4 regions of the Geodermatophilus sp. SYSU D00708 genome follow, and region 3 is predicted to be linked to each of the others. Evidence: riboswitches for the same ligand, from Rfam matches in the RefSeq annotation. Region 3 holds a riboswitch; each other region holds the start of a gene.
The links. A riboswitch is a leader RNA that binds a small molecule or an ion and turns the genes downstream of it on or off. The one in region 3 is predicted to bind cyclic di-AMP.
Positions count from the first base shown of each region.

Region 1: linked by a shared signal. The riboswitch ahead of ACI79D_RS01445 (C40 family peptidase) and the one ahead of ACI79D_RS19875 (peptidoglycan DD-metalloendopeptidase family protein) in region 3 are both predicted to bind cyclic di-AMP.
Region 2: linked by a shared signal. The riboswitch ahead of ACI79D_RS02280 (hypothetical protein) and the one ahead of ACI79D_RS19875 (peptidoglycan DD-metalloendopeptidase family protein) in region 3 are both predicted to bind cyclic di-AMP.
Region 4: linked by a shared signal. The riboswitch ahead of ACI79D_RS20555 (C40 family peptidase) and the one ahead of ACI79D_RS19875 (peptidoglycan DD-metalloendopeptidase family protein) in region 3 are both predicted to bind cyclic di-AMP.

Region 1 is NZ_JBJGYS010000001.1:269,726-276,595, forward strand. Features, by position in the region: gene ACI79D_RS01425 (serine hydrolase domain-containing protein) at 1-823, opposite strand, end outside; gene ACI79D_RS01430 (DUF3817 domain-containing protein) at 835-1,161, opposite strand; gene ACI79D_RS01435 (hypothetical protein) at 1,344-1,889, shown strand; gene ACI79D_RS01440 (YrdB family protein) at 1,867-2,247, opposite strand; gene ACI79D_RS01445 (C40 family peptidase) at 2,388-3,431, opposite strand; cyclic di-AMP (ydaO/yuaA leader) riboswitch at 3,447-3,590, opposite strand; gene ACI79D_RS01450 (hypothetical protein) at 3,791-3,970, shown strand; gene ACI79D_RS01455 (phytoene desaturase family protein) at 4,001-5,557, shown strand; gene ACI79D_RS01460 (mycofactocin-coupled SDR family oxidoreductase) at 5,611-6,423, opposite strand; gene ACI79D_RS01465 (ROK family protein) at 6,856-6,870, shown strand, end outside.
Region 2 is NZ_JBJGYS010000002.1:82,908-89,777, forward strand. Features, by position in the region: gene ACI79D_RS02265 (TIGR03086 family metal-binding protein) at 1-32, shown strand, start outside; gene ACI79D_RS02270 (hypothetical protein) at 156-722, shown strand; gene ACI79D_RS02275 (ArsC/Spx/MgsR family protein) at 735-1,109, opposite strand; cyclic di-AMP (ydaO/yuaA leader) riboswitch at 1,400-1,550, shown strand; gene ACI79D_RS02280 (hypothetical protein) at 1,820-2,686, shown strand; gene ACI79D_RS02285 (hypothetical protein) at 2,785-3,150, shown strand; gene ACI79D_RS02290 (phosphoglycerate dehydrogenase) at 3,171-4,112, shown strand; gene eda (bifunctional 4-hydroxy-2-oxoglutarate aldolase/2-dehydro-3-deoxy-phosphogluconate aldolase) at 4,109-4,753, shown strand; gene ACI79D_RS02300 (IlvD/Edd family dehydratase) at 4,758-6,560, opposite strand; gene ACI79D_RS02305 (alpha-hydroxy acid oxidase) at 6,712-6,870, shown strand, end outside.
Region 3 is NZ_JBJGYS010000027.1:61,332-68,201, reverse strand. Features, by position in the region: partial or broken gene ACI79D_RS19900 (epoxide hydrolase) at 1-329, shown strand, start outside; gene ACI79D_RS19895 (hypothetical protein) at 533-1,390, shown strand; partial or broken gene ACI79D_RS19890 (ANTAR domain-containing protein) at 1,311-1,583, shown strand; tRNA gene ACI79D_RS19885 (tRNA-Ile) at 1,881-1,954, opposite strand; gene ACI79D_RS19880 (MFS transporter) at 1,945-3,144, opposite strand; cyclic di-AMP (ydaO/yuaA leader) riboswitch at 3,546-3,640, shown strand; gene ACI79D_RS19875 (peptidoglycan DD-metalloendopeptidase family protein) at 3,672-4,874, shown strand; gene ACI79D_RS19870 (maleylpyruvate isomerase N-terminal domain-containing protein) at 4,894-5,787, opposite strand; gene ACI79D_RS19865 (hypothetical protein) at 5,871-6,125, shown strand; gene ACI79D_RS19860 (DUF3145 domain-containing protein) at 6,498-6,870, shown strand, end outside.
Region 4 is NZ_JBJGYS010000030.1:9,473-16,342, forward strand. Features, by position in the region: gene ACI79D_RS20545 (glycosyltransferase family 4 protein) at 1-542, opposite strand, end outside; gene ACI79D_RS20550 (M48 family metallopeptidase) at 539-1,807, opposite strand; gene ACI79D_RS20555 (C40 family peptidase) at 2,030-3,115, opposite strand; cyclic di-AMP (ydaO/yuaA leader) riboswitch at 3,132-3,302, opposite strand; gene ACI79D_RS20560 (hypothetical protein) at 3,512-3,826, opposite strand; gene ACI79D_RS20565 (DEDD exonuclease domain-containing protein) at 4,033-5,919, shown strand; gene ACI79D_RS20570 (Lrp/AsnC family transcriptional regulator) at 5,916-6,203, shown strand; gene trpD (anthranilate phosphoribosyltransferase) at 6,209-6,870, opposite strand, start outside.

The DNA.
Region 1 (6,870 bases), on a different contig from region 3:
TGACCTGCAGGCCCAGCCCGTAGGCCGACCACCCCGGCACCGAGGAGTCCACGCCGCCCGGCACCGTCATCTCCTCCAGCGTGGCCGGGTCCAGCACGTCACCGGTGTCGCCGAGCAGGAAGACGGCGAACCGGGCGAGGTCGGCCAGCGTCGCCCACAGCTGGCCCGCAGCGGCCATCACGCCGGCGTCGTGCTCGGGTTCGGGCAGGACGACGTCGGCCCACGGGTGCACCGCGTGCCCCTGCGCGGCCGGAACCACCGGGCGCGGTGTCGTCCGGGTCATGCCGAGCGGGGCCAGCACCTCCTCGCGGACGACGTCCTCCCACGCCCGGCCGCGCTGCCGCGCGACCAGCTCACCGAGCAGGCCGAACCCGAGGTTGGAGTAGTGGAACCGGCGGGCGGCCCCGAGGACGACGTGCTCGTCGTCCAGGTCGAGCTCCTCCAGGGAGACGCCCGGCGTCCGCTCCCACCAGCCCCCGGGGCTCTCCGCCGCCGCGCCCCCGAGGTGGGCCAGCAACTGGCCGACGGTGCGGTCCCCCAGCGGCGTGCCCGGCACGTGCCGGTCGAGCGGGTCGTCGAGGTCCACGCGTCCCTCGTCCCGCAGCCGCAGGACGGCGACCGCGGTGACGGTCTTGCTGATCGAGCCCAACCGGTACTGGACGTCGGTGTGCGGCTCGGGGACGTCCCCGCGCCCGGCCGACCAGGCCAGCCCGCCCCCGCGGACCACGCCCGCGACCAGGCTGGGTGCCCGGCCCTCGCGCTGCACTCGGGCGGTGCGGGCGAGCAGGGTGCGGGCGGTGGACGGCAGGACCGGTTCGGGCATGGCCCCAGACGCTAGTTCGCCGCCGCGACCTCGCGGGCCGGCAGCCGGCCGGTGCGCCGCGCCCAGCGCTCGAACCAGACGGTGGCGAACGGGGGCACCGAGGCGGCGAGGGCCAGCAGCAGGGTGACCGGGGACCACCGCAGCACCCGGGCGCAGAGCAGCGCCAGCAGGCAGTAGACGACGAAGACCCCGCCGTGGATCGGGCCGAACACCTGCACGCCCACCTCGGAGGTGCCGAGGACCCACTTGACGTACATGCCGCTGAGCAGGCCCAGCCAGGACAGCGCCTCGGCGACGGCGACGACGCGGAACGCGGTGGCGGCGGTGCGGGGGTTCATCGGGAGCGCGGGTCCTCCGGTCGGGTGCGGGTCCAGGGGGTCCAACGCCGGCCGGTCCCCGATGGTCCCGGCCCGCGGGTGTGATGGTGCCCGCACCCGACGCCCCGCTCCTCGTCGTCCTCCGGTCCCGGTCTGCTCCTCGTCGTCCACCGGTCGGCCGACCCGTGGCAGGGTCGGGAACCGTGCGAGGGCTGGCGCGGCGGGAGTTCTGCCTCGTGCTGCTGCGCCGCATGGCCGACCTGCGCCCCGACCTGGTCGCCGAGGCGCTGCCCCGCGTCGGCGCCACCCGGGCGGAGGCGCACGCCGCGCACACCCGGTGGAAGGCGCTGCAGCACTCGCCGCGGGCGCCGCGCGGGCTGGCGCTGCGCTCCGCCGTCCTCGGGCCGCCCGAGGAACTCGAGGACCGCCGCTTCGGCGACCTGGACCTGCAGGTCCGCCGCTGGCCGCTGCCGCTGTGGCCGCATCTGTACTGGGAGGTGCTCTCCGCCCCTGGCGGCTCCGTGCTCCAGGAGCACCTGGTGCGCGCGCCGGGCTCGCCGGTGCCCCACGCCACGGCCGGCCGGCTGCGGGTGTGGGAGCACGTCCTGGACGACGTCGTCGGGCTGCCGGGCGCGCGGAGCGTGGACCCCGGCGTGGTCACCCGCTGGGAGGTGCACCTGCCCGGCGGGATCCGGGCGCGGTTCGTCTGGGGGCTGCTGCAGGAGGTCAGCCGGCCGGCGGCGCGCTGACCGCGGCCTGGGGTGCCGGCTGCGCGGTCAGCGGCCCGGACAGCACGCTGCCCAGCACCGCGGCGACGACGAGGACGGCGGCCGCGCGCGGCGACCCGACCGCGAGCAGGGCCGCGCCGGCGGCCCCGAAGACCACCACCTTCGTCAGGACGGCGAGCGCCGCGACCTGCACCACGGCCTGCGGCGCGGCGAACAGTCCCCACAGCACCGCCGCGGTCAGGGGGACGCCGAGGGCCAGGAGCCATCGCGTCGCGGTCGTCGCGCCGACGCTCCACCCCCACAGGCCCAGGGCGGCCAGCGCGCCGAGCTCGGTGGCGAACGCGACGCCCGCCCAGGTCCACTGCCACGCCTGCGCCATGTCGGCCCTCCCTGTCGTGAACGGCGATCTCTTTCGAGAGCAGTGTTCGCACTGACCACTCGGACCGTCAAGTCCCCGGACACGACGGAGCCCCCGGACGCACGTGGCGTCCGGGGGCTCCGGCGGGCTGGCGCGTCGGTTCAGCCGGCGATGCGGTTGAACTGCGGGGTGGCGCCCATGACGTCGACGCTGGCGACCTTGACGACGTCGCCGGAGGTCGGCGCGTGCACCATCTGGCCGTTGCCGATGTAGATGCCGATGTGGCTCACCGGGCTGTAGAAGGCGACCAGGTCACCGGGGCGCGCCTCGGCGCGGGAGACCTGCTGGCCCATCTGCGACTGCATGCGGCTGGAGTGCGGCAGGCTGATCCCGGCCGCACGGAAGGCGTACTGCACCAGGCCGGAGCAGTCGTAGGAGCCCGGGCCGGACGCCGCCCAGACGTAGGGCTTGCCGCGCTGCGCCATGGCCGTGTCGATGACCGCCTGGATCGAGCCGCTGGCCGCGACGACGGGCGCCGAGCCGCCGGTCGACGCCGGACGCTCGCCGCGGCTGGCCCGCTCCTCGCCGCCGTGCGCGGTGGCCGCGGCGGCCAGGGCGGCGCGGCGCTCGTCGGCGGTCAGCCGCGCGTAGTCGGCCTGGTACTCGGCGATCTGGGCCTGCAGGTCGGCCTGCTGCTCGGCGACCGCGTCATAGGACTGCTGCGCCTCGGCGGCGACCCGGTCGGCCTCGGCCTGGGCCGCGGTGGCGGCCTCGCCGGCCGCGACCGCCTGGCCGAGCACCTCGCCCTGGTGGCCGGCGACGGCCTGCAGCAGGGTCACCCGGTTGACGAACTCATCGGCCGAGCCGCTGGTCATCAGCGCCTGCAGCGACCCCATGCTCTCGCCGGTGAAGGCGCTGCGCGCGATGCCGGTCACCTGCTGCTGCGCGGCGGCGACCACCGCCTGCGCGTCGGTGACCTTCGCCGCCGCGGCCTGCGCGGCGGCCTGCTGGGCGGCGAGCGCCTCCCGGGCCTCGTTGAACTGCTCGGTGACGACCTCGAGGTCGTGCCCGCGGGCGGCGACCAGGGCCGCGGCCTCCTGGGCGGTGGCCGGTTCCTCGGCACCGGCCGAGGTCGGGACGAAGGCCACGCCGACGGCAGCGGCGAGGACGAGGGCAGCGCGCCGGGCGGCGCGAGCGGACGCCATGGTGTGGCGGCTCTCCGTTCTTCCACGAGCCGCCTACCGAGTTAGCTGACGGGTTCGGGCGGGAAGGCGCCCGGCGCGCCCGGCCGAGGCCGTGCGTGCTTCACCCCAGTGCTGCGGTGGGTCCCCGGCCCGGCTCCCCCGGGGAGGAGGGAACCGGCTCGGCGGCGACCGCGGGGTGTCACCCATTGCGGTGACGGAGCGCCCCGGCGGACGCACACACCGTAAGCGCCGTGACCCTGCCGTGACAATTACCGGCTTGTGATTTCGTGGACTCTCGACTCAACCGCGCAGGACCCCGGGGCGGGTGTGGCGGAAGGGACACGTGGGGTCGCCGCCGGGATGGCGGGTATGTGCCCTCCATGGATCTCAAGCGACCTCTGGTCGTGCTCGCCATCGCCGGGGCGCTCGCCGGGTGCAGCAGCAGCAACAACTCCAACACCGACGTCGACCGCGGCACCACCGACTGCGGCGCCGCCGAGGCCGGCAGCAACCGGGCGGACTGCTCGGAGAGCGAGAACGCTCCCACGCAGGGCGGCTGAGCACCCGCCGGACCCGCTACGGTCCGCCGGGTGAGCGCACGCAGCAGGTACGACGCCGTCGTCGTCGGGGCCGGCCACAACGGCCTGGTGGCCGCCGCCTACCTGGCCCGTGCCGGCTGGTCGGTGCTGGTCCTCGAGCGGCTGGAGCAGGTCGGCGGCGCCGCGGTCAGCCGGCAGGTCTTCCCGGGCGTCGACGTCCGGCTGTCGGCGTACTCGTACCTGGTCAGCCTGCTGCCCGACCGGATCGTCGCCGACCTGGGGCTGGAGGTGACCCTGGCCGACCGCGCGGTGGCCTCCTACACCGCCGTCCCCGGGCACACCGGTCTGCTGGTCGAGCGGGACGAGGGGCCCGCCACCGCCGCCTCCTTCCGGGACCTCACCGGGTCCGACGCCGAGCTGGCCGGCTGGCGGCGCTTCTACGGCCGGCTGGCCGACCTCGCCGAGGACCTCGCCCCCACGCTGACCGAGCCCTTGCTCTCCCCCGACCAGCTGGCCGGACGGCTGCGCGACCCGCAGCTGTGGCACGACCTCGCCGAGCGGCCGCTCGCCGACGTGGTCGCCGACGAGCTCTCCCACGACGTCGTCCGCGGGGTGGCGCTGACCGACGGGCTGATCGGCACCTTCGCCGACGTGCACGCCGCCGACGGCCTGGCCGGCCGCTGCTTCCTGTACCACCTGGTCGGCAACGGCACCGGCCGGTGGCGGGTGCCCGTCGGCGGGATGGGCGCGGTCACCGGGGCGATGGCCGCCGCCGCCCGCGGGGCCGGAGCGGAGCTGCTGACCCGGGCGACGGTCACCGCGCTCGACCCGGGTCCGGACGGCGTGACCGTGCACTGGACCGACGACGAGGGCACCGAGCGGGCGGTCGACGCCGCGCGGGTGGTCTCCGGCGCGGCACCCGCCGTCCTCGACCGGCTGCTCGGCGTCGCCCCGCGGACCACGCCGGACGGCGCGCAGCTCAAGGTGAACATGGTGCTGGCGCGGCTGCCCCGGCTGCGGTCGGGGGTGGACCCGGCCGTCGCGTTCGCCGGCACGTTCCACGTCGACGAGGCCGCCGGCCAGCTCGACGCAGCCCACGCGCAGGCCGCCGCCGGCCGGCTGCCCGACGTCATCCCGTTCGAGGTCTACTGCCACTCGCTGTCCGACCCGTCGATCCTCGGGCCGGAGGAGCGGGCGGCCGGCCACCAGACGCTCACGCTGTTCGGCCTGCACACCCCGGCGGCGCTGTTCCGGGAGGACCCGGTCGGCACCCGCCGGGAGGCCGTGCGGCGGGTGGTCGCCCAGCTCGACGCGCACCTGGAGGAGCCGCTGCTGGACTGCCTCGCCCGGGACGCCGCCGGCGAGCCGTGCCTGCAGGCCGCCTCGCCGCTGGACGTCGAGGAGTCGCTGGCGATGCCCGGCGGACACATCTTCCACGGCGACCTGTCCTGGCCGGTCGCCGCGACGCCGGCCGAGGTCGGCACCTGGGGTGCGGCGACGGCGCACCCGCGGGTGGTGGCGGCCTCCTCGGGGGGGACGGTGCGCGGCGGGGCCGTGAGCGGCCTGGGTGGGTACGCCGCGGCCCGCGCGCTGCTCGACCGCCGCTGAGCTGCCGGGCCGCCGTCCGCCCGGAGCAGGACGGCGGCCCGGGGCCCGGGCGACTACTTGAGCATGAAGCCGGCGTCGACCTGGACGGTCGTGCCGGTGATCCACTTGGCCTCGTCCGAGCAGAGGAACGCGACCACGGCCGAGACGTCGGCCATCGGCATCGCGTCGACCGGCATGAGGTTGAACCGCATGGCGTTGCCGAGGTCCTCGTGCTCCTCCAGCCACTTCGGGAAGTAGTCGTTGTTCGACATGGGCGAGTCCACGCCCGTGGGGTGCAGCGTGTTGACCCGGATCATCTCCGGCGCGAGCTCACGGGCCAGCGTGCGCATCAGGCCGACGATGCCGTGCTTGGCCGCGGTGTAGTGCGTGCAGCCGGCGACGCCACGCAGCCCCGCGATGGACGACGTGATGATGATCGAACCGCCGTTGCCCCCGGCCCGGATGTGCGGGACGACCGCCCGACAGGCTTTGAACACGCCGGTCAGGTTGATGTCGATCATGTCGTCCCACTGCTCGTCGGTGAGATCCCAGGTGGTGTCCGACAGGCTGAGGATGCCGGCGTTGGCCAGCAGGAAGTCGATCCGGCCGAACTCGCTCATCGCGGTGTCGGCGAGCCGCTGCATGTCGGCGGTGCTGCGGACGTCGGCCTCGACGGCGACGCAGCGGCGGTCCAACTTCTCCACCTCCGCCACGGTCTGCTCCATGTCACCCGGGCGACCGGTCGCGAAAGGCACCGAGCCGACCTGCTGGGTGATGTCGCAGATGACGATGTCGGCACCCTCGCTCGCCAGCCGCACCGCGTGCGAGCGGCCCTGACCGCGCCCACCACCGGTGATGACGGCGACCTTGCCATCCAGCTTGCCCACGTGGGGCTCCTCTCCTGTCGTCGCTGCGAGAGGCAGCGCTCCTGCTCGACGGGGTGGCCGGGCGGCACACCCCGAGGTCCGTGGTGGACCCGGTGCCGCCGGGGGCTCACGCCTCCGGCAGCGGGCTGGCAGGCCGGGGCCCGGTCCGGTTCCGGACGGGCTCCCGGCGGGTGGCGGCCGCGCGCACGGCCTGGTCCCCGGGACGGCGATGGGCGGGGGAGCCGGGCATCACAGGGCCCTCCACACGGGGGACGAACGCGGTCGCCTGGGCGAGAATCCGAGGGGCCGGAGATGAGTGGATCTCACGACCACCACTCCACTTTTGTCGGAGTCGTAGGTATGTTGTGCTTCGCCCATGCAGAAGTCAAGCGGGCGCCTGGTGAGGGAGGGGTGGGGGTGAGCGTCGGAACCGGAGTGGCCACTCGCGCCCCCGTGAGCACCGACCAA
Region 2 (6,870 bases), on a different contig from region 3:
TCGGCCGGTCCGTGGGAGGAGCCGGACGGTAGTGGCCCGCCGGGCTGCGCCCACCACACCGGGGACACCTCCACCCGCGAGTGACGCGCGGCTCGGCAGCGCCCCGCGCCGGTCCACCTGCGCCCGGACGGCGGGCAGCGATTACGTTGAGCGGCATGTCGATCGAGTCGCCGGGGGGCGGGCCGGCGGGGACGATCCGCGACCTGGGGTTGCCCGGGCGGGCCGTGACCGCGCTGCTCCGCGCGGGCGTGACCACCACCGAGGAGCTCGCGGGCCTCAGCCGGCGGGAGCTCGCCGCGATCGACGGGCTCGGCCCGGGCCTGATCGCCGCGATCCGCACCGTCGTCCCCGAGCCGGTCGCCCGCGTGCCCCGCACGGCCCCCTCGGAGGCCGAGGTGCACACCGAGGCGGTCGCCGCCGGCATCGAGGCCGACGACGACGCGCCCACGCCGCCGCCCATCCCGTCGTTCGAGTCGCTGCGGGCGCCCCGGCGGCGGACGACGGTCGACCTGATCGTCCCGGCGACGCCGCCCCCCGACGAGGCCGCGCCCGCCGCGGGCCCACGGCCCGCTGCGGCGAACCGTCCGCGGCCCGCCGAGTACGCCGATCTGCGGCGCCTGTGCGTGCGCGGGGCCCGGGCCGCGGCCGGCGTGCCGGTGCGGCTGGCGTGGTGGTCGCTGCGCGCACCCGTGACGGGGCTGCGGCGGCTGCTGGGCCGGTAGCGCCGACCGGGCTCAGCCGTCCTGGCCGGGGCGCCGTCCGGCCGCGACCACCTCGGTGAGGGTCTGGTCGTCACGGGCGATCCACGCCCGGCCGTCGTCGGTGAGCACCAGCGGGCGCTGGATGAGCCGCGGGTGCTCGGCGAGCAGGCGGATCCACGCGTCGGCGTCCCGCGGCCGGTCCGCCAGGCCCAGCTCGCGGGCGAGCGGCTCGGACATCCGCGTGACGTCCCACGGCTCGAGGGAGAGGGCGGCCAGCGCGGCGCGCAGCTCGTCCTCGGTCGGCGGGTCGTCAAGGTAACGGCGCAGCGTGTACTCGACGCCGGCCTCCTCCAGCTGGGCCCGCGCGGCGCGGCACTTGGAGCAGGACGGGTTGAACCAGACCTCCACGGCCCCACCATAGGGCGGCGTTCCGGCCCTTCCCGCGACCCTTCCCGCGGCCCCGACGACGGGGTGTGCACCTACCGCGTCCTGCGGGCACCGACCACCGCGGTACGTGCACGCACGGCGCGGGCGGCCCCGCGCACGCGGATCGACGGCGCGTACCAGCTCCGACCGTCGGGCGGGGAAGGCGCGACACGCATCACCCGACGAATCGTCGGCGCGCGATTGTCACAAACGCATAACGCCGGTTACTGTCGGTGGGTCCGCCCGGTCGTCACGTCCCCCTCCGGGGAAGCCGGCGGACGCCGCCGAGTCGCCCTCCGGGGCGAGCCGGGGACCCACCGCAGTACTGGGGTGAATCCGCTCCGGGCCACGTGCCCGGGGCCGGTAGGGCTGCTTCCCGCCCGAACCCGTCAGCTAACTCGGTAGGCGGCTCACGGAAGAACGGAGAGCCGCCGCATGGCGTGCCCCTGCGCTGCTGGACGCCCCTCGTCGCTCCGGTACCGGGCGCGCCGGCGCACCTGACCGCACGCGGCCGTCCCGGGCCCGCACCCGCCGCACCCCCGAGCACCCTCGCTCGACCGGCGCCCCCGCCGTCCCCCGGAGTGCCGCGGACCGGCCCGCCCGGACCGCCGCCGCCCCCCGCCCGACCTCCCCGCCGCAGCCCGCGCCCCGCCGTGGTGCCGCTGCGCTCGCACACCTCGGAGCAACACCCCATGGACCCCCGCACCACCACCTCCTCCCGCGCAGACCGCCGCGGGAAGCCCCGCTCGCGCCGCCGTCCGGCGCTGCTCCTGGGCACCGCCGTCGCCGGCGCCGTCCTGGCCAACGCCCTCATCGGCGTCGAGCCGGCCGCGCAGGCGGAGGCCGGCGCGTCGGAGTCGGTCAGCGTCGCCGCGGAGCTCGGGCTCAGCGCCCAGTCCGCCCCGGCGCGGGTCGACGCGGCTCCGGACCTGCAGCCGCTCGAGGACCTCGCCGCCAGCCGCGCCTCCCGCGAGGCCGAGCAGACCGCCGCGCAGCAGGCGCAGGCCGCCGCCGACCAGGCCGCGCGGGACCGGCAGCAGGCCGAGGCCGAGGCCGCCGCCCGGGCCGCCGCCGAGGCCGAGGCCGCCGCGCGAGCAGCCGCCGAGGCCGAAGCCGCCGCTGCCGCCGAGCAGGCCGCACCCGCCGCCCCCGCACCGGCGGCCGCCGCCCCGGCGCGCGCGGCGGCCCCGGGCGCGGTCGCGCGGATCACCAACACCGCCGGGAGCATCAAGCCGGCCGCGCAGGCCGCCGCCAACGCCGTCGTCTCGAACGTGCCGGGCGCCGCCGACATCACCCTGGGCGGCACCCGCGCCAGCGCGACCGACCCGCACGGCCACCCCTCCGGCCTGGCCGTGGACTACATGGTCCTGACCGACGCGGCCCTGGGCGACGCCATCGTCCAGTACCACCGCGACCACTGGGCCGAGCTCGGCGTGGAGTACCTCATCTGGGAGCAGCGGATCCTGCAGTCGCCGAACGGGTCCTTCGAGCCGATGGCCGACCGCGGCGGCGTGACGGCCAACCACTTCGACCACGTCCACGTGAACTACCGGGGCTGACGCCCGCTCCGCGGGACGACCGGCGGCCGCCCTGCGGTGGCGGCGCCGGGTGTCCGGGTGTGCCATGTGCCTGCAGGCCTCCACCGGCAGGAGTTCCCGTGAGCACCTCCCGAGCATCGCTCGAGACCGACGACCACCCCGTCGACCAGGCCGACCTCCGGCGGGCCGCCCTCGGCGTGGGCAGCCAGGGCGCGTTCTACGCGGAGGTGTTCGGCGCCCGTTACCGCTACGCCGGCATCTCGTTGGCCCGCGAGTTCTCCTCGGTCTTCGGGCGCGGCATCGCACCGCTGGTCTCCTCCGCGCTGATCACCTGGGCGTCGGGCAGCTGGTGGCCGGTCGCGGTCTACACGATGGGGATGATCGGGATCTCCGCCGTCGCCATGCTGCTGTCGCCGGAGACCCGTGGCCGCGACCTGCGCCTCGAGGACGACGCCGTCCCGGGGCGGCGCCCGGTCGCCGCCTGACCTGCGACGAGAGGCCCCCCGTGAAGCTGCTGCTGCCCGACTCCGTCCCGCTGGCGCCGGACCTGCCCGACGGCGTCCGCGCCGTCACCTACGACGCCTCGGCCCCCGTCCCCGACGAGCACCTGGACGCCGAGGCGCTGGTCGTGTGGGGCAACGCCCCGGCCGACCTCGCCGCCGTCGCCGGCCGGATGCCGCGGCTGCGCTGGGTGCAGACGCTGGCGGCCGGACCCGACGCCGTGCTCGCCGCCGGCTTCCCCGAGGACGTCGTCGTCACCGCCGGGGTGGGGCTGCACAGCGCGACGGTGACCGAGCACGCCCTGGCGATGGTGCTCGCGCTGGTGCGCCGGCTGCCCGCGGCCGCCCGCGCGCAGGCGGAGCACCGCTGGGCCCGCGAGCTGGGCGGCCTGCAGCCGCTGCACCCCGAGGGTGCGGTCACCACCCTGATCGACGCCCGCGTGCTCATCTGGGGGTTCGGCGCCATCGGGCAGACCCTCGCGCCCCTGCTGGCCCAGCTGGGCGCCTCCGTCCGGGGCGCGGCGCGCAGCGCGGGGGAGCGCTCCGGGTTCGCCGTCGTCGCCGAGGACGACCTGGACGCCGAGCTGGGGCGGACCGACGTGCTGGTCATGGTGCTGCCCTCGACCCCCGGCACCACCCGGGCCCTCGACGCCGGCCGACTGGCCGCGCTCCCGGCGCACGCCTTCGTGGTCAACGTCGGCCGCGGCTCGACGGTCGACGAGGCCGCGCTCGTCGCCGCTCTGGGAGAGGGCCGCCTCGCCGGCGCCGCCCTCGACGTGACCGAGACCGAGCCCCTGCCCGCGGACTCCCCGCTGTGGGACGCCCCGAACCTGCTGCTCACGCCGCACGCGGCCGGCGGCCGGCCGGTCGGCGCGGACGACCTCGTCTCCGCCAACCTCGCGGCGCTGCTGGCCGGCGGCGAGCTGCGGAACGTGGTGGACCGGTGACCGACGTGCTGGCCGCCCTGGAACGGGCGCGGCTGGTCCCGGTCGTGGTGCTGGACGACGCGGGGCACGCCGGCCCCCTGGCCGACGCGCTCGTCGCCGGCGGCCTGCCCGTCGCCGAGGTCACCTTCCGCACCCCCGCCGCGGCCGACGCCATCCGGGCCGTGGCCGACCGGGGGGACGTCCTCGTCGGGGCGGGGACCGTGCTGACCCCCGCCCAGGTGGACCGGGCCGTCGCCGCCGGCGCCCGCTACGTGGTCTCGCCCGGCCTCAGCCGCGCGGTCGTCGAGCGCTGCGCCGAGCACGGCGTCCCCGCCCTGCCCGGCGTGGTCACCGCGACCGAGGTGCAGGCGGCCCTCGAGCTGGGCGTGACGGCCGTCAAGTTCTTCCCCGCCGGCACCTCCGGCGGTGCCCGCGCGGTCGCCGCGCTCGCCGCTCCGTTCGGCGAGGTGCGGTTCGTGCCCACCGGCGGCATCGGCCCCGCGGACCTGGCCGACTACCTGCGCCTCGACGCCGTCGTGGCGGTCGGCGGCTCGTGGATGGTGCCGCGCGACCGGATCGCGGCCGGCGACCTCGCCACCGTCACCCGGCTCACCGCGGAGGCGGTCGCGCTCGTGCAGGGCGGGCCGCCGCCCGGGCGGTGAGGCCTCAGTGGTTGTCGCGGGGGATGCCCGCGGTCCGCGCGACCCGCTGGTAGCCCACCGCCGGGCGCAGGACCATGCCGTCGCACAGCTGGGTGACCATCGAGCGCTGGATCTCCTGCCACGGCGTCTGCGACGGCGGCACCGGGTAGCCGCCGGCCTCCTCCAGCGCCCGGCGGCGCTCGGCCAGCTCCTCGTCGGGCAGCAGGACGTCGGCCCGGCCGGCGGGCAGGTCGATCCGGACGACGTCCCCGGTCCGCAGCAGCGCCAGCCCGCCGCCGGCCGCGGCCTCGGGTGAGGCGTTGAGGATCGAGGGGGAGCCCGACGTCCCCGACTGGCGGCCGTCGCCGATGCACGGCAGCGCGTGCACGCCCTTCCTGATCAGCGCCGCGGGCGGCTGCATGTTGACGACCTCCGCCGCGCCCGGGTAGCCCAGCGGGCCCACGCCGCGGATCACCAGCAGGCACGTCTCGTCGATCTGGAGCGCCGGGTCCTCGATGCGGGCGTGGTAGTCCTCCGGCCCGTCGAAGACCACGGCGCGGCCCTCGAACACCCCCGGGTGCGCGGGGTCGGACAGGTAGCGCTCGCGGAACTCGGGGGAGATGACGCTGGTCTTCATGATCGCGTCGTCGAACAGGTTGCCCCGCAGCACGAGGAAGCCCGCGTCGGGCAGCAGCGCCCGGTCGAAGGTGCGGATGACCTCGCGGTCGGTCGCCGCGCTGTCCCGGCAGTTCTCGCCGATCGTCGCGCCGTTGACGGTGAGGGCGTCCTCGTGCACCAGCCCGTGGGCCATCAGCTCGTGGACGACGGCGGGCACCCCTCCGGCCCGGTGGAACTCCTCGCCGAGGAACCGGCCGGCCGGCTGCACGTCGACGATCAGCGGGACGGTCAGCCCCAGGTCCTGCCAGTCGGCCAGGTCCAGCGGGACGCCGGCGTGCCGGGCGAGGGCGCCCAGGTGGATCGGCGCGTTGGTGGAGCCGCCGATGGCGGAGGTGACGACCACGGCGTTCTCGAACGCCTCGCGGGTCAGCACGTCGGACGGCTTGAGGTCCTCGTGCACCATCTCCACGATCCGCCGGCCGGTGAGGTAGGCCATCCGGGCGCGGTCGCGGTGCGGCGCGGGGATGGCGGCGCAGCCGGGCAGGCTCATGCCGAGGGCCTCGGCGATCGCGTTCATCGTCGAGGCGGTGCCCATGGTGTTGCAGTGGCCGGGGGACGGCGCCGAGGAGGCGACCAGGTCGACGAACCCGGCCTCGTCGATCTCCCCGGCGGCGAGCAGCTCGCGGGCCTTCCAGACGATCGTCCCCGACCCGGTCCGCTCCCCGTCGTGCCAGCCGTTGAGCATCGGCCCACCGGACAGCACGATCGCCGGCAGGTCGACGGTGGCCGCGGCCATCAGGCAGGCCGGGGTGGTCTTGTCGCAACCGGTGGTCAGCACGACGCCGTCGAGCGGGTAGCCGTGCAGCACCTCCACCAGGCCGAGGTAGGCCAGGTTGCGGTCGAGCGCCGCCGTCGGGCGCCGCCCGGTCTCCTGGATGGGGTGCACCGGGAACTCCATGGCCAGGCCGCCGGCGTCCCGGATGCCCTCGCGCACCCGCTCGGCGAGCACCAGGTGGTGCCGGTTGCAGGGGGCGAGGTCCGAGCCGGTCTGCGCGATGCCGATGACCGGCCGGCCCGACTGGAGCTCCTCGCGGGTGAGCCCCCAGTTGAGGTACCGCTCGACGTAGAGCGCCGTCATCCCGGGGTTCTCGGGGTTGTCGAACCAGGCCTGGCTGCGCAGCCGTCGTCCGGGCGTCGTGTCATCGTCCACCGGGGCCTCCTCTCGCCGGCCGGGGCCCGGTGCCGCGCGACCGCTCCGGGCGCGATTGTGGGACGACGCGCGGGCTCCCGGCGACCCTGCCACTCTGGACGGTGCCGCGGCCCACGCGCGCACGGACGTGCGGCACACGGGAGGAAGGGACATGGGGGACAAGCCGCCGCTGGGGCCGGTCTCGACCGCCCGGCAGGTGCCGCGGTGGTCCGAGCTCCGCGAGGTCGTCCAGTTCCGGCGGCCGCGGCTGGGCCGCACCGCCCGGCGGCTGGAGCACGCGCTCACCGTCCGCGACCTGCGGGCGGCCGCC
Region 3 (6,870 bases):
TCACCCGCGACGAGGTCCTCGACAACATCACGCTGTACTGGCTGACCAACACCGGGGTCTCGGCGTCCCGCCTGTACTGGGAGTACCGGGGCGGCTTCTTCGACGCCAAGGGCGTGGGGATCCCGGTGGCCGTGAGCGTCTTCCCCGGCGAGCAGTACGAGGCTCCGCGCAGCTGGGCCGAGCGCGCCTATCCCGGGCTGATCCACTACAACCGGGTCGAGCGGGGCGGGCACTTCGCGGCGTGGGAGCAGCCACGACTGTTCACCGAGGAGCTCCGCGCGGGCTTCCGGTCGCTGCGCGGACCCGAGATCCCCCCACCACGGCGCTGACCTGCACGGTGCGGGCGGGTGCGGCTCGGACCCCCCGGATCACGAGGTCTCTCCCGCGCACCCGGGAACCAGGCCGCTCGGTCGGACGGCGGGACGTGCCGGAAGCGGCGTCAGGGACAGCACGGAGTGGTGTGGGTGGGCCGGTTCGGGCGTCGCCAGGGACGGCCCTTGTCCGCGTACCCCGTCGGGGGAATCCTCAGCGCATGAACGGGTCCGACGAGCGGGCCGCCGACGAGCGCGCGTCGGGCGAGCGATCACGCCGGGAGCGGCAGCGCCGTCACGCCGAGGAGACCTTCGAGCGCCTCCGGCAGCGCATCCGGCGGCTCCAGGAGGGAGTGGCCCGGGGCGCCGAGGCGGTGGCCGCGACCGAGAGCGGTGTCGCGGCCACGAACCTCACCCTGGCCGAGCGGGCTCTGCAGGAGGGCCGTCTCGAGGATGCGCGGGGGCTGTTGAGCGAGGCCGCGGCGGCGCTACAGGCCGTCGAGCACGAGCGCCTGCGGGCCACCAGCTGGTCGGTGGACACCACGGCCGATCCCGCGGACGTGGCGCGTGTCGAGCAGCAGCGGATGGCGGCCGGCCGGGCGTGGGACGACGCGGTCCGGCGTCGGGAGCGGGCGGCCCGCCGGCGGGACGAGGCGGCCGTGCACCGTGAGCAGGCTGCCCAGCAGCGCGACGAGGCCGCCACCGAGCGGGACCGGCGGGCTGCCGAGCGGGCCGCGGCCGCGGGCCGCCGGGAGGCGGCCGCCGACGAGCTCCGGGCCCGACAGGCGCGGGGGACGGACCGGGCTGGTGGACCCCTGCGCGAGGAGGCCGAGGAACAGCGGGCCGTCGACGCCGAGGTCGACACGACCTACCGAGGATGGGCCGAGGACGACCGGGCGCGGGCTGCGACCGACCGTGCGGCCGACGCCGACGACCGCCTCGCGGCGGAGCAAGATCGGCTGGCAGCGGCTCGGGACCGAGAGGCCGCCCGCACCGACCGTGAGCAGGACATCCGTGACCGGGCCGAGACGGAGACCGACCGCGGCAGGTCTCGTGCTGCCGAACGCAGGGATCCCTGAGCCGGTGAGCCGCTCGGACACCCTGCCCGGCTCGCCGGGAGGGCGCTCCAGGCGCAGGGGGAGAGGGGCCCCGCCGTCCCGGGCCGGTCGCTCTGTCGATGGGCCTCCTGGGGGTCTACCGGCCCAGCAGAGCAACCGGCGCATCGGCATGGCCATCGGCATCCTGATGGCTCGGCACGGGCTGACCGAGCAGCAGGCGTTCGACGCCTGCGCCCCGCCAGCAGCCACCGGAACACCCGGCTGCGCGAGGTCCCGCAGGAGGTCGTCTACACCGGCGTCCTGGAGATCGACACGGGGCCTCCCGGACCGCAGCCTCTCGCTCAGGGCCGCCGCCTGGGACGGTCCTCGACGTCTGCTCCGGCCGCTTCCGCGAGATCCTCGACGCCCTCGCCCGACGCGTGGACGCCGCCCACGACCACGCCTCGGAGTGCCCTGTGGGTGGGCGACCTGTGCACCGCGGTGCCGATGCCTCGACCAGCGCACACACCGGTGGGGCGGGTGGGGCTCGAACCCACGACCCAGGGATTATGAGTCCCATGCTCTGACCGGCTGAGCTACCGCCCCGGAGCCTCCAGCCTGCCAGACGCCGTCCCGGGCGTGCCGCCGTGGCCGCCCTCCCCGCGGTAGCTGAGGACGGCGGCGCCGGCCGCCCCGAGGACGAGCGCGGCGAGCACCCAGAACGCGGCCGGGTAGCCGCCCAGGACCTCGGCCAGCGCCGTCCCCGCCCACGGCGCCACCGCGGTGGCGAGGGTGACCGGCGCGGCCAGGTACCCGCCGACCGTGCCGTAGCGGGCCGCGCCCCAGCGCTCGGCGACGACGGTGGCCTGCAGGAGCGTTCCCGCGCCGCGCGCGGCCCCGGCGAGCACGGAGGCCGTGACCAGCAGGGCCGCGGGTCCGGGCAGCCCGGCGAGCAGGGCGATCGTCCCGGCCGAGGCCAGCACGATGACCACGGCGCGGCCGGCCGGGGAGGTCCGGCGGGCCAGCGGCGCGTACCCGAGCCGCCCGAGGAGCTGTCCGGCTCCCAGCAGGCCGAGGGTGGTGGCCGCCAGGGTGCTGGAGAACCCGCGGCCGGTCAGGAGCGGGATGAGGGTGAGGCTGGCCGCGTAGAGGCCGAACGCGGTGAGCGTCAGCGCCGCGGCCAGTAGCAGGAACCCCGCCGTCCGGACCTCGGGCGGGACCCCGCGGTGACCCTCCAGGGTCCCCGACCGCGGTCGGGCCCACGCCGCGGGCAGGACGACGGCGTGCAGCGGGACGGTGACGACGGCCAGCACCGCGGCCAGGACCAGGTAGGTCTGCCGCCAGGAGAGGCCGGCGAGCAGCGCGTCGGTCAGCGGCGCGAACACCGTGCTGGACAGCCCGGCCGCCAGGGTCAGGGCGGTCAGCGCCCGCACCCGGTCCTCCCCGTACCAGCGGGCCAGCGCGGTGAACGCGGCTTGGTAGAACACCGCGGCCATCGCCACGCCGGCGACCAGCCACGCCGCCAGGAACCAGCCGTAGCTCGGCGCCAGGGCGATGCCGACCGTCGCGGGCACCGCGAGCAGCGAGCCGGCCGTCATCACCCGGCGGGGGCCGTGCCGGTCGAGCCAGTGGCCCACCGGGATCCCGGCCAGCGCGGAGACCACCAGCCCCACCGAGAACGCCGCCGACGCCGTCGGGGCCGACCAGCCGGTGTCGGCGGTGATGTCCCGCAGGGCGACGGGGAAGGCGTAGTAGAGGACGCCCCAGCTGGTGATCTCGGTGATGCACAGGGCCACCAGGCCGCGCTGCCGGGCCCGGCGTGTCGGCGGCGTGTCGGGAGAACGTGTGCGGGATCTCATGCCGACGGTCTGCCGCGTCCCCGCGCGCGGGCGCGGCGCGCGATCGCGGTCGGGGGCACGCACAACGTCTACCGGAGTCGGTGCAGGTGGGCGACGGGGTGCCCGCCCCGGCCGGCCGGTAGCGTCCGGGCTCACCGGAGCGGGGTCGTCCGGGTGCGCGTGGTAGCCGAGGGTCACCCCTTCGGGCAAGGAGGCGCGCCGGGGGCGTTACCCGATCGTGACCACCCGTCACATCCGTAGTAGCTTTCCCGACGGCCTCGCCGGGCTCAGCTCCTCGGGAACCGAGGGCCTCGGCCAGGCCCCGCCGAACCGCCGCAGGCCCCTCGGGGTCGAGGCGGACCGGGGACCCACCGTTCCACTGGGGTGAGTCCTGCCTGCGCTGCGCGCGGGCGGGTAGGGCGCCGTCCGGCCCGAACCCGTCAGCTAACCCGGTAGGCGGCCGCGAGGATGGGAGAACCGCCGCCTTGGCGACCCTGCACCACCGCACCAGCCTGCTCGACCGCGCCACCGCCCCCCGCCGAGGCCGCCGGGCCCTGCTCGTCGCCGCCGCCGCAGCGGGCCTGCTGGCCGGCACCCCGGCCGCGCTCGCCGCTCCCGTCACCCCCGCCTCCTCCGAGCAGGAGGAGCTGACCGCACAGGTGGCCCGCATCGGGGAGCAGGTGAAGGCCGCCGAGGAGCAGCTGCAGCGGATGACCGTGGAGGCCGAGGCCGCCGCGGACGCCGCGCTGGTCGCGCGCGCCCAGCTCACCCAGGCGCAGGCCGAGGCCGAGCGGACCGCCGCCGAGCTCGCCGACGCGCAGGCCGACGTCGTCGGCGCCGAGCAGGCCATCGCCGACCTGGGGCGCCGGGCCTACATGGGCGGCGACACCCGGTACGGCGACATGGAGCTGCTGCTCGACGCGCAGGACCCGACCGAGCTGCTGCAGCAGGCCGCCACGATGGAGGTCATCGGCGACCACCGCGCCGCGCAGCTCCAGGAGTTCCTGACCGTCCAGCAGCGCGTCGCCGAGGCCGACCGCGCCGCGGACGAGGCCGTCACCCGGCTCGACGGGGCCGCCCGGGCCGCCGACGAGGCGCAGGCCGCCGCCGACGCCCACCTGGCCGCTGCCCAGGCGGAGTTCGACGCCCGCGCCGCGGAGAAGGCCTCCCTGGAGGAGCAGCTGCGGCAGGCGGGGGAGCGGTTGCTCGCCGCCCAGGGTGCCGCGGACCCGGGCGCGGCCTGGAACCAGCGCCAGACGCAGGCGCAGGCGGTGTCCGCCGCGCAGAGCGCCACCGCCATGCCCACCGCCGGCCGGGTCACCTCCTGCTACGGCGCACGCTGGGGCACCCAGCACCAGGGCATCGACATCGCCGCGCCCATCGGCACCCCGATCCACGTGCCCGAGGACGGCGTCGTGCTCCAGGCCGGCCCGGCCAGCGGGTTCGGGCAGGCGGTGTACGTGCAGCACGCGGACGGCCAGATCACCCTCTACGGCCACGTGAACCGCTTCTTCGTCAGCGCCGGCCAGGTGGTGACCGCCGGCCAGCAGATCGCCGAGGTCGGCAACAAGGGCCAGTCCACCGGCCCGCACCTGCACTTCGAGGTGCACCAGGGTGGGCTCTACGCCAGCCGGGTCAACCCGGTGCCGTGGCTGCACGAGCACGGCATCGCCACCGGCGGCTGCTGACCGCCGGGCCCCGGTCCGGCTAACGGCGTCCCCGCAACCGGCCGAGGAGCCCGCCCACGCCGCCGAGGGTCTGGGCGGCCAGCTGCAGGATCGGCCCGCCGGGGATGCCCGGAGCCGACTGCACGATGGGCGCCAGCGCCAGCAGCCCGCCGATCTCGTGCACGCGCAGGCGGCGGCGGGCCACCGCGACGACGGGGTTGACCCGGCCGGACGCCGCCTCCAGCAGCAGGTCGGCAGGCGCCTCCACCGCCGTCCCCGTCGGCCGGCCGGGCGGCAGCCGCCGGACGGTCCAGCCGTCCTCGTCGGCGGCGAACCGCCAGCCGCCGTCCGGGGTGGCCAGGCCGGCGCCCCCGGTGATCCCGCTCGCCGCCGCCAGCGCGCCGGTCACGTCGGCGAGCGCGGCGAGCCCCGCCTGCAGCACCGGTGCCGGGACCGGTGGCGCCCCCGCGTCGGCCAGGTCGAGACCGTGCACGGCGAGCTCGTAGGCCTGGCCCAGGACGACGCTGAGCAACGGCAGCCGGCCGACGACGGCGACCGCCGGGGCGGTGTCGAGCTCGACCGGCTCGTCGGACAGGTAGCGGGCAGTGGCGTCCCGGTTGCGGCGCAGGGCCTCGAGCACCTCCGCGCGGGGAGCGTCGCGGTGGGCGGCGGTCACCCGGGCGTTGGTGGCGTCGACGTCCGCCGGCGTCCCGGTCCCGCCGGCGCGCGCCGAGGCGACCAGGTCGGCCAGCGCGGCGTGGTCGTCCCAGCAGCCGAGGTGCACGCACACCTCGTGCACCCGCCACCCGGGCAGCCGGGTCGGCCGGTCGAGGTCGACGGCCGAGGCCTGGTCGAGGAAGGCGTCCCACGCGCCGAGCGCCATCGCGGCGACCTCGTCCCGCCCGGCGTCGGCCATGCCCTGCTGTCGCACCATGCGGCGCCCCTACCCCGGCCGGGCGCCGGCGAGGCGTGGACGGTGGGCTTGTCCGGCGGACGCCGGCCGCGCAGCCTGGACCCATGACACGCAGCGGCACGACGCAGGGGACCGTCATCCGCTGGGACGACGCCCGCCGGGCCGGCCTCGTCGAGGCGCCCGACCTGCCGGGCGCGTGCTGGGTGGACGCCGCGGTCGTCGAGGGCCGCTCGGAGGGGACCCTGCGGGCCGGCCAGGTGGTCGACGTGGACTGGACCGAGCCGGGCGCCGAGGGCCTGCCGTTCCGGGCCACGCGGGTGGTCCCGCGGGAGGACCTCCAGGCCACGCTCGGTGCCTGACGGCAGCGTCGCTCCCCGTGTCCGCAGGGCCCTGATCGCTACGCTGGGTGATCAACGACCCTCGAGTGGAGGCTGGTTGGGGATCGAGTTGTGGGTCCGCGGGGGAGATCCTGTGGATGGTGTGTGGGTGGAGGCGCGGTGCTGGACGCCGGTCCCGCCTGCGTGGTATGGCCCGCTGACCAGCACATAGAGGCTCAGGCGGTGACCTTCCGTCACATGTGACTCATTGGTCCCACCCGCACTGGCGCGATCGGGTGACCATCGTGCAAACTGTTCCCGGGACCCCTGGTCCACAACCGCCGAACACAGCCTGTCACCGAATCGATCGTCCGTTGGGGAAGACGAGACCGATCGAGTCGATGGAGGTGCCCCGTGCAGCGACGGTCTACCCAGGGTGTCGTCTTCGTGCACGCGTGCCCGAAGGCGCTCTGCCAGCACGTCGAGTGGGCGCTCGAACGCGTCGTCGGCGCGCCGGTCTCCCTGTCGTGGGCCGACCAGCCCGCGGCACACGGTTCCTACCGTGCCGAGGTCGCCTGGACCGGCGCCCCCGGCACGGGGGCGAAGCTGGTGGCTGCGCTGCGCGCGTGGCCCATGCTGCGCTTCGAGGTGACCGAGGAAGCCAGCCACGGCAACGACGGCGAGCGCATGTCGTACGTGCCCGGCCACGGCGTCTTCCGGGCACCCACGAGCGCCAACGGTGACCTCATCGTCACCGAGCAGCAGCTGCGTCACCTGGCCGCCACGG
Region 4 (6,870 bases), on a different contig from region 3:
CGCACCGCCGCGCCGTCGGCGCCGGGGGTGAACAGGTCGACGTCCACCCCTGGCGACAGCTGGGCCATGCGGACCGCACCACCCAGCGCCGGCGCCAGCCGCTGGTGGGTGTACTCGCTGATGTAGGTGAGGACGTCGAGCCCGCCGGCGATCCGCCGCATCACCTGCCGCGCCCCCGGCAGGGCGACCCAGCCGGTCTCGTGGCCGTGGGTGGCCCCCACCAGGTGCCCGACACCGGCGGCCCGCAGCGCGGGGGCCAGCAGTCCGAGCGGCGCCGCGGCCCCGAAGAAGGCCGTGTCGCAGCCGTACCGCCGGGCCAGGTCGGTCGCGGCCCGCGCCGCGCCGGGGGTCGGCAGCAGCATCCCGGTCGGCCGGCGGACCACCGGGTAGGGCAGCGCGGCGTCGTACTGCTCCCACCCCGGCGACCGGGAGGCGAGCACGACCAGGGAGTCCGGCGGCCGCCGGGCCAGCAGCGACGCGACGAAGGTCTGGATGCCGCCCTGCCGCGGGGGGAAGTCGTTGGTGACGACGAGCGTCCTCACCCGGCCTCCTGCAGGCGCTGCCAGTCCTCGGCGAACGCCACCCGCTGCGGCCCGGTGGGGTGCGAGCCGAAGAACCACTGCCAGGCCGCGGGCGGGTCGGGGTCGGAGAGGTTGCTGGCGGCGAGCCGGTCCTGCATGGCGACGAAGGCGTCGGCGTCCCCGGTGAGGTCGAGCGCGTGCAGGTCGGCGCGGGCCTCGACGTGCCGGGAGACCAGGTTCTGCACCGGCGTGGCGACCAGCGAGCCCACGGCCACCAGCAGCAGGGCCAGCGGGACCACCCGCGGGTCGCCGGGGCCGTCCACCCCCGCCAGGCGCAGCAGCGGGGTCCACGACAGCAGCCAGCCCAGCGCCGCGACCGAGGCGGCCGCGCCGAGCGCGCCCATCAGCGTGCCGGTGAGGACGTCGTCGGCGCTGACGTGGCCGAGCTCGTGGGCCACGATCGACTCGATCTCGGCGTCGGGGAGCTGGTCGAGCACCGTGTCGTACACGACGATCCGCCGGGTCGAGCCGAAGCCGGAGACGTAGGCGTTGAGCGCCGTGGTCCGCCGGGAGGCGTCGGCGACGAGCACGTCCGCGACCGGGGTGCCGTTCTCCTCCGCCAGCTCGAGCAGGTCGGTGCGCAGCTGCCCGGCCGGGAGCGGGTCGAACCGGTTGAACGCCGGCTCGATGAGCACCGGGTAGAGGAAGGACCCGACGACGACGAACCCGGCCGCGACCAGCGCCGCCCAGGCCCACCAGGTGCCGGGGGCGTGCCGGGCCAGCCACACCAGCGCGAGCAGGACCCCTGCGGTGACCGCGGCCGAGATCGCGGTGGAGACGGCGACGTCGCGGAACCACAGCGCCCAGCTGCGGGTGGACAGCCCGTACCGGTGCCGCACCGTCTCCCCGTACGCGGCGAACGCGAGGGTGACCAGGCGGCCGGCCACCACGAGGGCGACCGTGCCGAGCAGCACCTGCCAGGCCCAGCCGCCGCCCAGCGGCCGGGCGACCGCGGTCACCAGCCCGCGGCCCAGCGGGGTCAGCGCCAGGACCGCGGACGCCACGAGGCTCAGCACCAGGGAGGCGAGGGAGGCCGGCCGGAGGGACGCGGCGAAGGACTCCGCCCGCTCGGCGACCCCCGGCGGCAGGCCCGCCCCCGGGCGGACCGGTGTGCGTCCCCCGGGCGGGTCGGGCAGCAGCGTCCACGGCGTCCGGACGACGATGACGACGACGAGCGCCACCCCGAGGACCACCGCGACCAGCAGCGCGGCCCGGCGGGCGCTCACCCGGCCGATCCTAGGAGGACCACCTGCCCCCCACCGTGTAAGGACCCCGTCCTCCTCACCCTTCGCCAGCTCAGGGCGGGACCCGGGACGGGGCCGGCGGCGGCCCGGCAGGGGGCCGCGGGGGTCCGGGGCGGGGCGCCAGCTGGCCCCGACAGGGGGCCGGACGCGCGTCGGGCCGGTGACCTCCGGGAGGTCACCGGCCCGCTGCCCTGCCGCCGGTCGCTAGGCGATGCGGCGCATGGCGGTGATGCCGCCCATCGAGTCCACGCCGACCACCTTGACCGGCTGGCCCGACGTGGAGGCGTGCACCATCTGGCCGTTGCCGATGTACATCGCCACGTGGCTGACCGGGCTGTAGTAGAAGATCAGGTCGCCCGGCTGCAGGTCGGCGCGGGACACCGCGCGGCCCATCGTCGACTGCATGCGGCTGGAGTGCGGCAGGCTGATCCCCGCCGCGGCGTACGCGTACTGGGTCAGGCCGGAGCAGTCGAAGGCGTTCGGCCCACCGGCGCCCCAGACGTAGGGGTCCCCGACCTGGGCGAGCGCGGTGTCGACGGCGGCCTGGGCCGAACCGCTGGCGGCGGGCGCCGGCGCGGGCGCGGCCACGGCCTGGCCGGCGTGGGCCGTGACGACCTCCTGCTGCTGCGGAGCCGACAGCGCCGCGTACTGCGCCTGGTAGTCGGCGATGTCCGCCTCGAGCTGCGCCTGGCGGGCGGTGACGTCGTCCAGGGTCGCCTGCGCCTGGACCCGGGCGGCGTCGGCCTCCTGCTGGGCCCGCTCGGCCGCGGCGGCGCTCTCGGCCACGTCGGCCAGGACGTCGTTGGTGTGGCCGGCGATCGCGTCGAGGGTGGCCAGCGACGACACGAAGTCCTCGGGCGAGTCGCTGGTCAACAGCAGGTCCAGCTCGTGCATCCCGTCACCGCTGGTGAACGCGGTGCGGGCGACCTGGCGGATCTGGCCGTCGAGGGCGCCGAGCTGCTCGCGGGCCGCCGCGGCTGCCTGGTCAGCGGCCTCGACCGCGGCCTGCTGCTGGGCCAGCGCCTCGCGGGCGTCGTTGACCTGCTCGGTGACGACCTCGAGGTCGTGTCCGGCCTGTGCGACGAGCTGGGCCGCCTGGGCGGCGCTCGCGGCGCGCTCCGGATCCGCGGCGGCGGTCCCCGGCAGGAGGGTGAGGGCGAGGGTCGCGGTGGCGCCCACGACGAGCCCGCGGCCGAGGCGGCGGGGCAGCGTCGGGCGGCGGAAGGCCACCGGGAGGTCGGAGTGGATCTGGTCGAGCGCATGCCCCAGGGCAGGGCGGGGGGTCGCCACGGTCGGCGGCTCTCCGTTTCTTCCTCAGCAACCGCCTACCGAGTTAGCTGACGGGTTCGGGCTGGGAAGACGTGCCCTATCTCTGCGCGCCGGCGGGCCGGCGCGTGTGCCCCGGCGGACCGGCGCACGCGAGAACTCACCCCAGTGCTGCGGTGGGTCCCCGGTTCCCCCTCGGCGCCACGGGGACGCGTCGGGCGATTCGGCGGTGCCCGGCCGAGGTCACCTCTCTGCGGGCGACGACCACCCGGTCGGACCGGCTCACCGTACGGGCGTGATGAAGTTGTGACAAATGGGGCCAGCGGGAACTGTGGGGACATCCACAGGATCGCCCGGCCCGACACGCCGCCGGGATGGACCCCGCGCCCGCCTGCGGGTGACCCGGCCGCACGGGCCGGGTCACCCGGTGCGCCGCCGGCCCCGCCCGGCCCCACCCGACCGCTCTTCCGGCTCGGCCTGGTGCCGCAGCGGCGGCACGAGACCACCCTCGGCCAGGGCCCTCACGGCGCGACGCTCCACCTCGTCGAACTCCACGACGACGCCCGGGCCCGGGACGACGCCGTCCCCGGTCGCGTCCGCGCCGCGCCGCGCGGTCATCGGCACGACGGTCGGGTCCTCGGTCCGCCAGCCCGGCGGCGCCCCCAGCAGCACGGTGACGACGCAGTCGGCACAGCCGGTGCCCCGCACGGTGCAGGTCTCGCAGTCGATCAACATGGCCCACTCCTCACCCGGCCGACCCCGGTCGTGGAGGCCCTCCATGGCCTCGGTCGGTCCGGCTGGCACGGTAGGGACGGCCACCGACAGTTCCGTGCGCCCGCGCGGTGCCCGCCGTCCGCGCGGCGTCCCGGGGCGGTCGCGATCCGGCCGGGACCCGGCGCGCGTCCCCGGGACTGTCACTGGCCCGACCTACCGTCCGCCCCGTGCCGTCCTCCCTTCCCCGGCAGGTGCCGCTCTCCCCCGCCCACCTGGCCGGGACGGCCGCGCGAGCCGCGGCGGGCCTCCCCCGCTACGAGCAGGCCACCATCGACGAGCTGGGCACCCCGCTCGCGGAGGTGACGTTCGTCGTCGTCGACCTGGAGACCACCGGGGGCTCCCCGAAGGACAGCGCGATAACCGAGATCGGCGCGGTGAAGGTCCGCGGCGGCCGGGTCCTCGGAGAGTTCCAGACCCTCGTCGACCCGGGCTGCGCGATCCCGCCCTACATCAGCGTGCTGACCGGCATCACCACGACGATGGTCGCGGCCGCCCCCCGCATCGGCGCGGTGCTGCCCAGCTTCCTGGAGTTCGCCCGGGGTGCCGTCCTCGTCGCCCACAACGCCCCGTTCGACCTGGGCTTCCTCAAGGCGGCCTGCGCGGAGAACGGCATCCCCTGGCCCGCGGCGGCCTCGGTCGACACCGCCGTCCTGGCCCGCCGGCTGCTCACCCGCGACGAGGTGCCCAACTGCAAGCTGGCCACCCTCGCGCCGTTCTTCCGCGCCGACGCCGAACCGTGCCACCGCGCCCTGGCCGACGCCCGCGCCACGGTCGACGTGCTGCACGGCCTCTTCGAGCGGCTGGGTCCCCTCGGCATCACCACGCTGGAGGAGCTCACCACCCTCAGCCGCCAGGTCGACCCGGAGCGGCTGCGCAAGCGCCACCTGGCCGACGCCGTCCCGACCGGCCCGGGGGTCTACGTGTTCCGCGGCCCGCGGGACGAGCCGCTCTACGTCGGGACGTCGAACGACCTGCGCAGCCGGGTGCGCAGCTACTTCACCGCCGCCGAGCAGCGCAGCCGGATCACCGAGATGGTCGCGCTGGCCCGGCGGGTCGACGCGATCCCCTGCGCGCACGACCTCGAGGCCGCCGTCCGGGAGCTGCGGCTCATCGCCGAGCACAAGCCGCGCTACAACCGGCGCTCCCGGTTCCCCGAACGGGCGCTGTGGGTGCGGCTCACCGACGAGCCCTTCCCGCGCCTGTCGGTGGTCCGCCGGGTGCGCCCCGGCGCCGGGGTGTTCCTCGGCCCCTTCCCCGACCGGCGGGCCGCGGACGCCGCCGTCGCCGCCGTCCACGAGTCGCTGCCGCTGCGCCAGTGCACCGGCCGGCTGTCGCTCAAGGTGCTCGGCACCGCCTGCGCGCTGGCCGGGATGGGCCGCTGCGGCGCGCCCTGCACCGGCGCCCAGTCGGTCGACGAGTACGCCGAGATCGCCGGCGTGCTGCGCGCCGCGGTCGCCGCCGACCCCGAGGCCCTGCTCGCACCGCTGCTGGCCCGCGTCGACAGGCTCGCCGCCCAGGAGCGCTACGAGGACGCCGCCGTGCTCCGCGACCGCGTGGCGGTGCTGGTGCGGGCGGTGCGCCGGCGCCAGCGGCTGGAGTCGCTGGCCGCGGTCGCCGAGCTGGTCCTCGCCCGCCCGGACGGCGAGGGCGGCTGGCAGCTGTCCGTCGTCCGCCGGGGCCGCCTGGTGGCCGCGGGCTGCGCGCCGCGGGGCGCCTCCGTTCGGGCCACCCTGGCCGGACTGCTGGCCACGGCCGAGACACCGCTGGGTCCGGACGACGAGCTGGCCGCCTCCGTCGACGAGACCGAACTGGTGCTGCGCTGGATGGAGAAGCCGGGCACCCGGCTGGTGCAGGTCACAGGCACCCTCGCCTGCGCCGCCCCGGGCACCGGGAGCTACACCGCGTTCCTCGACCGCGTGGAGGCCGGCCACGCCGACCGCGACCCGTTCGCCGACAGCCGGCCACTGGGCACGCGGGCCCGCCCCGACCGGGTCTCCCCCGGCTCGCGCGCCGCCGTCGGGCGGACCGGGGCCCGGCTAGCATCCCCGGCGTGATCACCGCCATCGTCATGATCGACGCGGCCACCGACTCGATCCCCGAGGTGGCCGAGGCCGTCGCCGACCTCGAGGGCGTCAGCGAGGTCTACTCGGTCGCGGGGGACGTCGACCTCATCGCGGTGGTGCGGGTCCGCGAGTTCGAGCAGGTGGCCGACGTCGTGGCCGGCCGCATCAACAAGGTCCCCGGCGTCCTGGAGACCGGCACGCACATCGCGTTCCGCGCGTACAGCCGGCACGACCTCGAGGCGGCCTTCTCCATCGGCTTCGACTCCGCCGACTAGCTCCTTCAGCCGCGCAGTGACCGGCTGACGCTCACCCAGCGCTCGAGCTGCTCCTGCGCGCGCCCGTCGTCGACCGCCGCCGCGGCCCGCTCCACCCCGGTCGCGAGGACGTCGTGCAGCCGCCCGGCCCGCTCGTCGAACGAGGCGAGCGCGGCGGCGGCGTTGAGCAGCACCGCGTCGCGGACCGGCCCTCGCTCCCCGGCCACCACCCGCCGGAAGACGTCGGCGTTGAACGCCGGGTCCCCGCCGCGCAGCGCCCCGGGCGGAGGGGTCTCGATGCCCAGCGCCGTGGGGTCGAGCCGGTCGGGCTCGACCTGCCCGTCGCGGACCACCCACACCGACGAGGTGGTGGTGGTCGTGAGCTCGTCGAGGCCGTCGTCCCCCCGGAACACCAGGCCCCGCATCCCCCGCCCGGCCAGGACGGCGGCCAGCACCGGCGCCATCCGGGCGTCGGCACAGCCGATGGCGGCGGCCACCGGCCGCGCCGGGTTGGCCAGCGGGCCCAGGAAGTTGAAGACCGTCCCGACGCCCATCTCCCGGCGCGGGACCGCGGTGTGCCGGAACCCCGGGTGGAAGACGGGGGCGAAGAAGAAGCCGATCCCGGCCTCCCGCACGCAGGCGGCCACCGCCTCCGCCGGGAGGTCGATCACCACCCCGAGCGCCTCGA